DNA from 3 places in the Bacillus shivajii genome. Region 3 is predicted to be linked to each of the others. Evidence: riboswitches for the same ligand, from Rfam matches in the RefSeq annotation. Region 3 holds a riboswitch; each other region holds the start of a gene.
What was found. A riboswitch is a leader RNA that binds a small molecule or an ion and turns the genes downstream of it on or off. The one in region 3 is predicted to bind thiamine pyrophosphate.

Region 1 (4,963 bases), 1.9 Mb from region 3:
TATCCAGCAATCTCGCGCCCAACTCCCAAATAATTAGAATAATAGCCACAAGAATGAATGAGACACTATAATCCTTCCAATTCCTCATGCTTTCAACCTCGGTCGTAGTTGATCTAGTAAATAATGTTTCAATTCAACAACAGATGGTTCACTTAAATCATGAATCGATCTTGGGCGCTTTGTCGGAACGTAAACCTCTTGAAGTTGCTGAACAGGTGTTTCTGTAAGAATGAACACTCGGTCTGATAAAAATAACGCTTCATCTACATCATGGGTAATGAATAAAACCGTTTTTTGCCACTTTTTCCATTGCTCTAATAACCATTCTTGCATGGATATCCTAGTTATCGCATCTAAGGCACTAAATGGCTCATCTAAAAGCAAGACATTAGAACCACTTAAAATCGTCCGTAAAAAAGAGACTCTTTGTTTCATACCTCCAGATAAATCACCCGGATATTTGTTTTCGGTACCTTTCAAACCAAACTCTTCTAAAAGGCCTCTTACCTGTTCATGAGCTTGGCGTTTCTTTACCCCTTTTAATTCTAGTGGCAAAGATGCGTTATCAATAATCGTTCGCCAAGGCATGAGCAAATCTTGTTGAGGCATATACCCAACATGACCGAGTCGATCCTCAAACACCTCACCGTTGATCAATATATTACCAGCAGTAGGTTGTTCTAAGCCGGTAATTAATTTAAACAATGTACTTTTTCCTGATCCACTCGGGCCAACGATGCTTACAAACTCACCAGGCTTTACGTCGAGTTGAAGGCTATCAATGATTAATGTAACGTCCTGCCCTTTGTCCTTTGCATAGTGAAAGCTGACACCTTCAAACTGTAATACTGGTTCACTCATCTGTTGGCCACATCTCTTGACGATAAGACATATCCCAAAACATATACTCAAACCGTGTTGTATTTAAGAAGATTTCCTCTAGTTTTACAAGCTCTTCTTCTGGCTTTCCTGCGGTCAACTCGTCAAGTAAATCAATGCACCATGTTGCCAGCTGACCAAATTCGTCAGAGCTATACATTTGAATCCACCCTCCGTAAAATTCATGCTCACTTGCTCCAGGCTTTTCATTCAACTCTTTACCGATTTCCCAGTAGCTCCACATACAAGGCAAAAGAGCGGCGACAAGTTCGGCTAAGCCTCCATTTTGACCGACATGTAACATGTAGTGTGTATATGCAAGCGTTGTTGGAGCTGGTTTTGCTGTTTCGAGCTCTTCTTCACTAATTCCAAACTTTTTTGCGTACTCTCGATGCAAAGACATTTCCTCGTTTAGAGTTGAATCTAACAAGTTAGCAAACTTCCCCATCGTCTCAACATCTTTTGCCTTCATTGCACCAATTGCAAATAGTTTCGCATAGTCAATTAAATAAAGATAATCTTGGATCATAAAAAATCGGAATTTGTCCTTTTCTAACGTTCCTTCCCCAATCCCTTGCACAAATGGGTGGGCATGGTTTTTACGCCAAATCGGTTTCAAGTTTTCGTGTAATCGTTCACTAAATTTCATGCTTTTTCACTCCTTTATTTTTTAATGACTCTAACTATCGTTAAAACATCATAAACAAAACTTGGCTTATCGCCAAGTCCTAATGGCGACAGCCTTAGTTGCCACAAGCATAACTCCATTGATTAAACTTCGAGTTGCGACGAGTAACCGCAGGAGCACAAAGCAACAGCTTCGTCGAAATAACTCCGACCTGCGACGAGTAAACGCAGGAGCAGTTACTTTAATCCTTTAGCAAAGTTAAAAATTCTTAAAGTGTGACAAAAAATAAAACCACTCCTATAGCAAGAAGTGGTTAAAAAACTTAATAAATTTTTGCACGTATATTGAAAAAAATACACGTCATTCATTTATCATATTACACTTCTTCCCTACGCTAGTACGAACTAGATCAGGTTAAAAGGGTTAAGACCTGTCGTCTCTCTCAGCTTCGATAAGCACCCCTAGAGTGATTCTATTTAATTTTCGAAATCATTAATCTATGAATATTTGTACCATACTTATATGGTTTAATCAACAACTGAAGAAAATATATGACAGTCCCCCAAAAAGTATAACCATTAATTTCTAGATGCTTCCAGGTGCCAGGCACCTGGAAATTTTATGGAATCAACTAGAGGACCTGTAGAGGGTTTAACGGTTATAAATAGAATTTCTTATTTATTCAAAACTTCTTTCCAGCTCATCGACTAAGGTACCGACGTAAGCTACGGCTTTTTTAATCGGATCAGGTGTTGACATATCGACGCCAGCTAGCTGCATAAGCTCGAGTGGTTTTAACGTTCCTCCAGCTTTTAAAGCAGAAATCCATCGATCAACAGCCGGTTGCCCTTCTTCCTTGATCGTTTGCGCGGCTGCTGTTGAGGCGGTTAACCCTGCAGAGTACGTATATGGATATAGTCCCATATAATAATGAGGCTGGCGCATCCACGTTAACCCTGCCCCGTCATCGATTTCAACCGCATCGCCCCAAAATTGCGACAACAACTCCTTTTTTTGCTCACATAGAAGTTTAGCCGTAATTGGCGTTCCTTCGTCTGCTAAGTCGTACACACGACGTTGAAGCTCGCCTTCTAAAATATGAGTGACAAAGTTGTGATAATACGTTCCTAAGGACTGGAGAATGACCCACCGGCGCATTCGATCATCATTTGGCTTCGCTAAGATGTGCTGGCTTAATAACATCTCATTCATTGTTGACGGGGCTTCTATAAAATATCTAGACGGACGAGTATTCGAGATGTTTTGATAACGACCAGCTAACCGGAAGTGACCGGCATGACCTAGTTCATGCGCAAGCGTAAACGCATTTCTCATCGAATCACTCCACGTCATTAAAATATACGGGTGAACACCATAAGGACTTGAGCAGAACGCTCCAGAACGCTTTCCGACGTTGTCAGCACGATCAACCCAGCGACTGTGCACTCCTTGCTTCATGATCTCCATATATTCAGGCCCCATCACTTCAAGTGATTCTAGGACAAGCTTTGATGCTTCTTCATACGTAATTTCAGGTTCAAATTCTGGATCAAGTGGCGCTTTCAGATCACTAAATTTCATTTGTTCCAACCCGAGAACACGTTTTTTCAACTTCGCATAACGGCGCATATGTGGCGCAAGCTCCGTTTGTATTGTATCTAACTGATTATGATACATCTCTTTCGTGACTTGTTGCTCATGAAGGAGCATATCTGTAACTGAATCATAGTTTCTAAGGCGCGCTTCAACGACTTGTTTTTTCACTTCTGTCGCATATGTCGCAGCATACGTATTTTTATACTGCTCTAGTGTCGCAACAAACGAGTCATACGCGTTTCGACGTAGCTCTGTATCTGAAGAGCCTTCGTAATTAGGAAATGAATTAAACGTTAACGGATGTTCTTCACCGTCATCTGTCGTAAAAGAAGAAAACTGCATGTCTGACGTCTTGCTACGTTCATAAGTCATATAAGGTGCATTCATCACTTCACTAAAAGCGGCTAGTACTTCTTCTGCATCAGAACTAAGCTTATGAGGCTTCATTTCCAATAAATCCGACAATGTTTTTTCATACTCCTTCAACCCTTCTTCTTGCTCTATGTAATTTTCAATCTTTTGATCATCGAGTTCAAGGATTTCAGACCGGATAAATGATGTACTTGCATTGACTTGGGACATAAGTGAGCCGACTCGGGCGGAATTCGCTTGATTGTTTGGATCTGTCCCATCACCAGATTGACGAAGATGAGCGTATGTCATCACACGCATGACACGTTCTTGCAGTGCATCTTTTGCTTGTAAACAATCTAACAGTACCACTGCACTCTCTCCAAGTTTCCCTTTATATTTCGTCACCATTTCAATATCGCTTTCAATGGCCTTTAATTCACTCTCCCAAGCTTCCTCTGTTGCAAATAAGTCCGCTAAGTTCCATGTTTGTTCAATAGGAACTTCAGACCTCATTAACGTCTTCCCCATTCATATCATTCCTTTCTCATATTTTGAACCTGGATTATTTCGGATTCCGAAGGTTATTTCTATTATAAAGGAGAACAGGCGCTATTAAAATATAATCGAAAGAATTTTCGATAAATTCATCTAAAGAAGAATTTCTCGTATTGAATCCAACTTACGTGACAAATTAATAGTCAAAAGAAATTTTATTTTTCTAGAAGGAGCAACAAACATGAACAGTTCCCAAACATATGAAAAAAGAAAAGCACATTTTTTCATAATGGCATTAGTCGCTTCTAATATTTTGTCAATTTTACTTGGGATCGCTTACTTAGTCATAAATGATTATCATAAAATGTGGAATATTTACGGGGGGGGTTTCCTATTTACACTACTTTTCAATATCATCGTAACCCTATATAAAAGTGGAATAAGAGGCATGGACTATCTCTATTTACTTTTTACAATCGTTGCCATGATTACCATTCCAATTATGAACAAACGGGCATCGATCGATATTTCGAATATGTCATCTCAAAGTGTTGTGTCCATCACTTTGATTTTTTCTCTATTTGCATTAGGTGCTGTCGTATCTATCCTAAAATTGCGTGACAAAACGAATGGTAAATACAAGAGAAATAGTCGAATGAAAAACGCAACGAAAACGGTATTGAAGGTCGAATGCCTCATAGCTTTAAGCATTTTTTTATTACTGGGGGTGTATTTATCCTACCAACTATTAAGAGGAAAAAGCGGTAACTTCATTGAAATGGGTTTACCTCAGCACTCACTATTTTTAAGTTTTATTTTTCTTGCGGCGAGCGTGCTCATGTTAAACATGTTTTCATCTAAGACCTCATTATTTCTAAAAATATTTATTTCCACTATTGGAATTGCCTTAACCGTTATTTTCAGTTTACCGCTTGTAACGACATTATTTGCAATCGATGATGTAGAAGCTCACTATATAAAAGCTTTTGATCAAAAAACAGAAAACATCAT
Region 2 (4,963 bases), 150 kb from region 3:
TAGTCGACTTCGAACCACCAAAACGCCAAAATTACTTCACCACCGGAAAAAGAATCCCCCGTGTATAATGCAGTCATCCATGCAAAACCAAGTGAAAGTAAAACAAAAGGTGTGAAGATCATAAGCCACTTCTTAAAGGGGATATTACTTAATAAGAATGTCATGGTAATCGTAAATAATAAATAAATAGCAGGGGTGACAGGATCGAAAATAAATGCTAACAATAATCCCGGAATAAAAATAGTGAAGGCTTTCACCGATGGATTAATGGATTCTAACATGTTCTCGATCCACTCCTTTCGAACGAGCTTCTCGTTTTACGTTGTTGAGTTCATTTTTTAACCGAATGCGGTATGGCAATCGCAAATGTGCTTTTGCAATGAGATCGTCATTTTCCCAAAGTTTGTTTTGGGCCCCTTGAAAGGAAACCTCTCCTTTATGGAGAACGATGACACGCTCACAATATCGATCAACTAATTCCATATCATGCGTTACAAAAACAATTGTTGTTCCTTGTTCACGCAAAGAATTGATCATGATCATGAGTTCTTCTGTCGTTTTTGCATCTTGACCGAAAGTCGGTTCATCGAAAAGCAATATTTTAGGCGTCTCATCAAGCATTGTTGCAACACTTAAACGACGCTTTTGCCCTCCACTTAACGCGAAAGGATTGCTCCACATCTTACCTTCTAATCGAAATCGTGATAGTAAATGTGTAACTTTTTCTCTAATATCGTGCTCTTTATCACGATTTAACTTCATACCAAATGCAAGTTCATCATAAACGGTGTCCGTTATAAATTGATGTTCAGGGTTTTGGAACACAAACCCAAGATTTTTTCGTAACTCATGTTCAGACCACTTTTTAAAGTCTTTACCAAGTAACGATCGTGAGCCAGTAGTTGGTGTTAAAATCCCAGCCAATATTTGTAAAAGTGTTGATTTACCTGCTCCGTTTTCACCGACGATGCCGATAAATTCGCCTTCATGAAAATCAATATCTATGTCCCGTAACACTTGTTGCTTTTTTTTCCTTGAATACGAAACATCTTTCAATGAAAGGATTGGGGAACTTTCTTTAATGGTAGGTTTGGACGGACTTACGTATAAGTTGAAACCTTTATTTTTCTCAGCAAAAAATAAAGCAAGTTCTCTTTCCGATAAAGGGCAATAGTTTTCATCAAAAGCAAATGGCTGACCATGCTTTAAGTACGTTTCGACCACTTTCGGTAAATGAACTCCTTCTTTTAGGAGCAAATCTGCATTTTTGTAAAAGATCGAGCCAGGCTCTCCTTCTGCAATTTTTTCCCCTTGATGACTTAGGCATATGACACGATCAGTAAATGATAGCCAGTCGTCAAGCTGGTGTTCAATAATGAGAACGGCTAAATGATGATTTACTTTTAATTGACCGATCAAATCAATAAACCCTTTACGTGAATAGGGGTCTAAGTTTGCTGTCGGTTCGTCTAAAATGATTAATTCCGGTTCTAAAAGAAGGACAGAAGCAAGAGCAACCTTTTGTTTTTGTCCACCGGAAAGTTCATGGATTGGCCTTTTTAGTAATGATTCAATCCCCACTTGACGTACGATCTTCTCAATGCGTGGCTTCATTTCTTCACGAGGAACTTGGATGTTTTCCATTGTGAAGGCAAGTTCGTTTTCGACAGTTACCATACAAAATTGGCTTTCAGGATCTTGGAAGACCACACCGATTCTCTTATTTAATACACCTTTTTCAAATGACTCAATGTTTTCTCCTTTATAATAAATACTCCCTTTTTTCCAACCTTCTACAGCATCTGGATATAATCCATTCAAACAAAGGGCTAGCGTGCTTTTTCCTGAGCCACTTGGTCCCATTAGGAGAACCGTTTCATTTCTTTCGATTCGTAAATTCATATTTTTAATCGTCGGATTTTTTTGAGAGTCATAATCAAAAGAGAAGTCCTCTACAGAAATGAGAGGACTTTCTTTATTAAGATGCTTTGTTTTCACGTTGTGCTTTCCACTCCTTCCCAAGAGCATAGCTTCGTAGTACACCGGTATTGGCAAGTTGATCGCTAATGTATTTACCTAATAAACCAGCTAGAAGTGCACCACTAATGAGACGGACAATAAACATCGCTGTTACAAGTTCAGTAGATAATGCAGCAAAACCTGAGATATACCATCCCCATACAAAGCTGAAAATAGCCGCAGACATTCCGGCTAAAACGAGAACTTTTGTTGTGTAGTTTTGCCATTTTGTTGCAGCGAACACGGCTTCGGCACCTAGTCCTTGGATAATTCCTGTGATAATCAGTCGCGGTCCTGCAGGGCTTCCGATTAATACTTGAATCGTAGCAGCAATTGTCTCTGAGATAAGTGCAGCTCCTGGTTTTCGAATAATATAAGCTGTAATGATCGAAACGATGAACCAAATCCCAAAAATCACTTCGTAGCCAAATGGACCAAGGCCAAATGGAGTTAACACATTTCTTAAGCCTTGACCGAAAAAGTAAAAAAGGAGATAAATAACTCCGAAGACGACACCTAATATCGACATAAGGACAATTTCACGTAAATTCCATTTACTCGTCATGACACTTGTCCCCCTTATTTATCTTTCTTTGATGGACTGTTCGCTGAAATTGCTGTTGTCATCGTCACATGGCTACGTTCATCTGTTTTCGAAGCATTGACAAACGCTTCTTCTAACGTTTTAAAAACATCATTTGCATCACCGTCAAGGCGTGAAGCGTAATGAACACCTTTTGTAAATGTCCCGTGCTCCTTAGCAATACCAATCTGGTCTGCAATGACTTGCATATAATTTTCGTTATTCATCGGATAGAGGGCAAATTGCGAAGCTACTTCTATATTTTCTTGTTGAGATGCTTCTTCGTTTAACCTGACATCATCTTCTGACATGTACGTATCTCCATCAGAGTCACCAGGACAACCAATTGAAAATGTTCCATTGAAGACAACGTGTACACCCGTTTTTGCAGCATGAACATAAATCGCTTTTGTTACATCAAAAACATGTTCACTTCTTCCGCGAATACATGTACTTACATCATCTGTTTTCATCCATACTTTGCTCGTATCAACTTCCGTTAGCGCTCCTTTAATGACATCAACAAATCTGTCGGTCATTGGATAAACGGAAAAACGACATCCAACAATTCTACTAGTTCCACAACTTAATCCTTGCATGAAAATATTCCTCCTTGAAAATATGTTCAACATCGTTCCGTATTTTCGCTTAAAGGGCAATAAAAAAACTGCACTTCCACAAGGAAATGCAGTGATAGTCAAACGTATCATATTCATATGACGTCACTGGCACTTCCCCACGCTAGTATTATCTAGTTCGGGTTCAAAGGGTTAACAGGAATTTCACCTGTCTCTCAGCGTTATAGCACCCCTAGTGCGAATTACGGTTATAATGTTGTTATTTATATTCTAACGATAAAAAACTTGTTTTGTAAAGTCATTGATTTTAATCTTAATGTAAGTGACGTTCATATGCAAAGTAAGAATAAGCTCTATACCCAAGAGAGAGGAGAATAAGCGCTATAAATCCCCACCTAACTGGCGAATCGATGAAAAATAAAAGAGGTAAAAAAATGAGTGCTAAAACGGAAAAAACGTTCGAGGCTGTGCCATTCACTGGTGTGTTATCCACAAGTAGTGTAGACATACCTTTAATTTTCTTAACAAAACAATTGTGACAGTACGGGACGACCGCTAGAAAAACTGTTGCCACAACGAGATCAGTACGATACGTCAATTTTTTTGCACAATGATCACAGCTGATTGATTTATGAGTATTCATTTCTTCCTCCTATATCAGAATCATTCAATCGGTACTGACTATAACTTTTATTTGCTGTAGTGCATATCATTGCAACGCTTGTATATGTATGAAATGATGCAAGAAAAGATCATTTTTCACTTAATCATTCAATTAAGTTTGAGAAGAAAGGGGCCTGAAGGTGACTGGCTTTCAAGTAGGAAAAATAGAAAAAAATAATACAAAGGCTGTCGTTTCTTTAGTAGTTGGAATCATTGCTCTTTTGTTCATCGTTTTTGTTTGGATCGGAATGATATTAGGCCTTTTAGGCATGATATTAGGTGTTATCGCTCTGCTTGAGACGAAAAAGACCGCTCAGAAAGGAAAGTATATAGCGATTGCCGGAGTTGTATGTAATTTATTAGCAATTATTTTGCCTATCATTATCATCTTTGTTATCTTTAATATTTATATGAACCCATCAGTAACATGACAAAAAAGGGCTGGATCGTATCAAGTTTTCTCGATATCCTGATTGATCTTTTACAGCTTGATAGGGTAGCCCTTGTTTATTCTTTTAATGAAAGTCGTTCCTCATTTTTCATCTTCTTTAGTAAATCGCTGATCGGACGTTTCCATTCGATTTTTGCTTTTGGATAACGGATTAATATTTCTTTTTCAATAAATTTAAAGTCATTTTTCGTGAGTCCTTTCAACCGATCATTATCCTCTGTCCAGATCATAATCGATGTAACTTCAAATGACTCATCAGTTGTTCCAAGGAATTTCTCTCCTTCAAACATGACCGTTCCGTATGTGAACAGTAAATTTTTTCGTACATTACTAGGCTCATCAAGCAAATAAAACTCACCATTACGATGGGCTGATTCGAGCTTCCTGCGTGGGTCAAGCCAATATTTAATGGCACTGTATATAATGATCCCTATGGCTATTAGAAGGAACAATCGAAATAAGATCACAGTCATTGTTATCTCTCCTTATGTGGCATTTGTTGATCCTTTTATGTGCACACTATTTTACTACTCTCAATCAATTAGTTACTAGTCATTATATTCCCTTTTTTGTATCATTAAAATCTAAATAAAGTCCACTTATTATATATTTACGAGTCATTTGTGATATGGTTTCAAAATGAAACTTTTTCTTTGTTATAATAATGGA
Region 3 (4,963 bases):
TTTTATTTTAAAATTTGATCTTTATATTCACTACTTGCTGTTGCATAACGTTTTTTCGGGATGCGACCAGCTAGATAAGACATGCGTCCAGCTTCAATCGCCATTTTCATTGCTTTTGCCATTTTTACTGGGTCTTTTGCTTTTGCAACAGGTGTGTTCATTAAAATGCCGTCTACACCTAACTCCATTGCCTGCACAACGTCTTGTGCTGAGCCAATCCCAGCATCAACAATGATAGGAACATTTGCTTCTTCAACAATTAAAGATAAGTTGTAAGGATTTAAGATTCCTAACCCTGTCCCAATCGGAGCAGCTCCGGGCATGACAGCGGCAGCGCCTGCTTCTTCTAGACGTTTACAAAGAACAGGATCATCAGACGTATAAGGAAGAACGGTGAAACCTTCGTTTGCTAATACTTCCGTAGCTTTTAACGTCTCCACAGGATCGGGTAACAACGTTTTTTCATTAACACTTACTTCAATTTTTATCCAGTCACTTAACCCAGATGCTCTTGCTAGTCTTGCAATTCGAATCGCTTCTTCTGCTGTATTTGCTCCTGATGTGTTCGGTAAATAGGTGAATGGTTGTCCATCCAGATGTTGTAAAATCGCATCTTCATCTGGTTCTTCAAGGTTAACTCTACGAATAGCAAACGTTAAAACTTCTGATCCTGAAGCTTTAATTGCTTCATTTTGTACAAAAGGATTTGGGTATCTACCAGTTCCAATGAAAAAGCGGGAATTTAATTCTTTACCGCCAATGATTAGTTTATCGTTATGATTCATGTTGATCATTCCTCCACATTTATTACAAGTTAACGAATCGGTCAACCTTTATTAAATATCATGTTCAATGGTATTCTATCATAGATTGATTTTGTTATTAAAACGAATTGAAAAGTAGAACTGTTTTGTCTTTTTATTGGCTTTGTTAAAGTTGGTTGCCTTTTCTTCTGATTGTTTTTGATTTTGTGCTCCTACGTCACTTTGTTTTACTCGTCGCAGTTCGAGGTGATTTCGGAGAAGCGAATGCCATGTGTTCCGCTTTCGGTGGACGCTTTCCGCGGGCACGGCTTCAGCTAACTTTGGGAAGAAAATAAATTTTCTTCCCAAAGTGGATCTTCACCTCGTGCTTTTCCCGCCGGAGTCGCCACCTTCGCTCTTAAAAAGATAACAACTGTACAATAACACTTTTTATCAACACTGAACTTGAACAACACCTTTTCATTAAAAGAACTTCGCGTTCATCATATGACTCAAATGTAAATTCATGTTAATGTAATCAGTAGTTAAAGGAGCTGAATGACGATGAAGAAAACAAGGATACTTATGGTTGGTGCTGGTAGAATGGCTGAAGCGATTCTTTCAGGCCTTGTTACCACTGACCACCCATCACTAGAAAAAATTACGATGACGAATAAGTCAGATAAAAGTAAATTAACTTACATAAAAGACAAATATAATGTTTCAATCTCTCAAAAATGGGAAGATGAAGTAAAAAATCATGATGTCATCTTACTAGCTTCACCTCCACATACACATGAAGACTTATTACATAAACTAAATGAACGTATGTCAAACCAGTTAGTTGTTACAGTTGCCGCTGGTATTGACCCAAGCTATATGGAAAAAAGACTTCCAAAAGGAGCGCCAGTTTGTTGGATTATGCCTAATACAGCTGCGCAAGTTGGAAAATCCATGTCTACGTATGTTTGTGGAAAGCATGTTCAAAGAGAACACCGTGAAGTGATCTCACTTATTTTATCTTCAATAGGTGAGGCTGGAGAACTTACTGAACAACAAGTTCATGATTTAACAGCGATTACTGGAAGTGCCCCAGCTTTTGTATATGCGTTTGTCGAAGCGCTAGAAGATGCAGCAGTAGAAAATGGCGTAACACGTGATCAAGCAAGACAACTTGTGAAAACAATGTTAAATGGATCCGTCGCGATGATCGAAGCAGGACATGAACCAAAAGATCTTTGTGAGCAAGTTGCGTCACCTGGCGGGTCTACAGCAGAAGGGTTAAAAGTACTAGAAAAAAAAGGGTTTCACGATCTAGTAAAAGAAGCCGTTCGTGCTACGAATGAACACGCGAGAAGCCAAGGCGAAAAATAAAGTGAAATGCCTATCATATTATAAAGTGAAAGGTGTGAACGACATGTCAATGGTTAAAAAGGTTTCATTGAATACAAATCACCGTGATGAAATGATTGATGTGACAAAAGCAGTGAGAGACTATGTCGACTCTACTGGTGTAGAAAGTGGTGTTGTTTATATTTACTGTGCACACACTACTGCAGGCATTACAATAAATGAAAATGCTGATCCAGACGTAAAGCACGATATGCTCATGCGGTTAGATGAAGTATATCCTTGGACACATGAAAAATACCGTCATGCGGAAGGAAATTCTGCGTCTCACTTAAAAGCAAGTACAGTAGGCCCCTCACAGATGGTGATCATTGAAGAGGGAAAATTAATTCTTGGAACGTGGCAAGGCATTTATTTTTGTGAATTTGACGGACCGAGATCAAGAAACTTTTACTTAAAAGTAATAGAAGGATAAAGATAAGTGGGGTGTCGCATTAAATTGGCGACACCCTTACTAATAACTTATTTTTCTTGTAAAGGCCATTCTTCGATTTTGTAAGCCATATCAAAGAACATATACTCTAACTGACAACTTGTCATAAAATGATCTTTCATACGTTCTTTTTCTTCGTTGGACGCATGTTCTGCTAATTGATCAAGTTTGTCTAGATATTTTTGCATGCGAGGTTCTGTTTGTACACCATAAAAAGAAATCCACTCATAAAAGGGGTGATTTTCATCTGGCTTATACTCTTCCATGATTCGCTCACCGATGTGTAAATAAATCCAAGGGCAAGGTAAGGTAACTGCAATAAGTTCACCAATCGTTCCTTCGTGAGCAACATTTAACATGAATTTTGAATAATGTTGAGCTGTAGGTGCTAACTTGTAACCTTGTAAATCTTCATAATCTACGCCAGCGACTTGGCAGAAATTATTATGCGGGTGAATTTCACTGTTCAAAATGAACCCGATACTCGTGTTGAACATTTCCATATCTTCACGATTTGAAGATTTGGCAATCCCCAACGCACGAGCTTGAATCATCGCGTTTAAATACTCGAAATCTTGTTTTACGTAATGAATCAATTGTTCTTTTCCGAGTTTTCCTTCTGCAACTCCTCTTACAAATGGGTGATTGTACGTTGCCTCAAAAATGTAATCTGCTTCCTTACGTAAATGCTGTGAAAATGACATACTCCATTCCTCCTTTAAATGTTTGAAGTCCATCATAGAGGGATAAAAGGCTGACGAGGCCCAATAAAAAAAGCCCCTCCGAAATGGAGCGACTCACAGCACGAAAATGATTACAAATGGTACGACCAGTAATCAATAACGTCACGATACACGTGACGATGCGTCGACTCCACTTCCCTACGTTGGTACTAACCAAATCAGGTTCAAAGGGACCAAGGAAAATCCTTATCTCAGCTCAAAAGCGCCCCTAGTGGACTTCTTATGAAATTAATTATTTCAAGTTTTACGATAGTTGAAAAAGTGAGAATTGTCAATAAATATTGAAACCCTTATTTCGACAATTTTATTTGCTTATAGGCTGATCATGCCATTTTTAAAAGAACTATGATAAAATGCAAACAGTGTGATGAAAGCATTCGTTCAAAGAGAGTAAGTCTTTTTGAACAGTTTTTTATAGAGAAAGGACCATTACGTATGTCTGATCAACAACTAATTAGAGGAACGATGATCTTAACGGCAAGTATCTTTATATCGAAAATGCTGGGATTAATCTATGTGTTCCCATTTAAAGCGATCGTCGGTGCTGAAGGTCTAGCACTATATCAATATGGTTATGCACCTTACACGTTAATATTAAGTTTAGCTACACTAGGGATTCCATTAGCGGTATCAAAATTTGTGTCAAAATATAATGCACTAGGTGACTATCGAACAGGTCAGCGATTGTTCCGCTCAGGACTTGTCGTTATGTCCATTACCGGTCTTATCGCATTTTTACTTTTATTTTTCCTAGCCAATCCGATTGCGCATCGCGTTGTGGACCCTGAACAACTAGAAGGGAATACGATTGGCGATGTCGTGTTTACAATACGGATGGTAAGTGTCGCCTTATTTGTTGTACCAATTATGTCGCTTATTCGTGGTTATTTCCAAGGTTTTGGTTCGATGGGACCAACTGCCGTATCGCAAGTGATTGAACAAATTATTCGGATTATTTTCATCTTGATCTTAACCTTTTTAATCATTGATGTTTGGGGCGGTGGACTTGGAACAGCTGTCGGTTTTGCAACATTTGGGGCGTTTGTTGGAGCACTTGGTGGACTGGCAGTATTAATTGTCTATTGGAAAAAACGCAATGCAGAACTAAACAAACAAGTAGAAGAAAGTACGGTAGACCATAACATTCCGCTACCAAAAATGTATAAAGAACTATTGAAGTATGCGTTGCCAATTTCTTTTGTTGGTCTATCCATTCCGTTATATCAAAATGTTGATTTATTAACGTTTAACAATGCATTAGATCAAACTGGAATGCCACAAAGAATTGCAGAAATGTACTTTGGGGTATTCGCTCAAGCAACTCACAAGCTCATTTTAATTCCTGTATCAATTGCAACAGCGATGTCTTTAACAATTCTGCCGACAATTACGAAGTCATTTACAAATAACGATACAGATTTATTGCAAAGGCAAATTACGCAAACGTATCAAATCATTTTGTTTTTAAGCGTTCCGGCTGCAGTTGGTTTAATGTTATTAAGTGATTCTGCCTATGGTGCACTCTTTGGCGTCGGGGAGGACTTCCATATCGGTTCAGAGATGCTCACGTATTATGCACCGGTTGCGATTTTGTTTTCAATATTTGCCGTAACATCAGCACTTCTTCAAGGGAT

Region 1: another riboswitch for thiamine pyrophosphate. It lies ahead of tenA (thiaminase II); the one in region 3 lies ahead of tenA (thiaminase II).
Region 2: another riboswitch for thiamine pyrophosphate. It lies ahead of LGQ02_RS15390 (Ykof family thiamine-binding protein); the one in region 3 lies ahead of tenA (thiaminase II).

The regions. Positions count from the first base shown of each region.
Region 1 is NZ_CP084703.1:786,054-791,016, reverse strand. Features, by position in the region: gene LGQ02_RS03815 (ABC transporter permease) at 1-88, opposite strand, end outside; gene LGQ02_RS03810 (ABC transporter ATP-binding protein) at 85-861, opposite strand; gene tenA (thiaminase II) at 854-1,528, opposite strand; TPP riboswitch at 1,877-1,980, opposite strand; gene pepF (oligoendopeptidase F) at 2,186-3,985, opposite strand; gene LGQ02_RS03795 (alpha/beta hydrolase) at 4,194-4,963, shown strand, end outside.
Region 2 is NZ_CP084703.1:3,164,821-3,169,783, reverse strand. Features, by position in the region: gene LGQ02_RS15405 (energy-coupling factor transporter transmembrane component T family protein) at 1-281, opposite strand, end outside; gene LGQ02_RS15400 (ABC transporter ATP-binding protein) at 265-1,998, opposite strand; gene LGQ02_RS15395 (ECF transporter S component) at 1,979-2,584, opposite strand; gene LGQ02_RS15390 (Ykof family thiamine-binding protein) at 2,599-3,201, opposite strand; TPP riboswitch at 3,319-3,424, opposite strand; gene LGQ02_RS15385 (hypothetical protein) at 3,494-3,823, opposite strand; gene LGQ02_RS15380 (DUF4190 domain-containing protein) at 3,984-4,274, shown strand; gene LGQ02_RS15375 (sigma-w pathway protein ysdB) at 4,351-4,767, opposite strand.
Region 3 is NZ_CP084703.1:3,316,459-3,321,421, reverse strand. Features, by position in the region: gene LGQ02_RS16115 (thiazole synthase) at 3-785, opposite strand; gene proC (pyrroline-5-carboxylate reductase) at 1,308-2,117, shown strand; gene LGQ02_RS16105 (secondary thiamine-phosphate synthase enzyme YjbQ) at 2,167-2,568, shown strand; gene tenA (thiaminase II) at 2,616-3,290, opposite strand; TPP riboswitch at 3,448-3,549, opposite strand; gene LGQ02_RS16095 (putative polysaccharide biosynthesis protein) at 3,765-4,963, shown strand, end outside.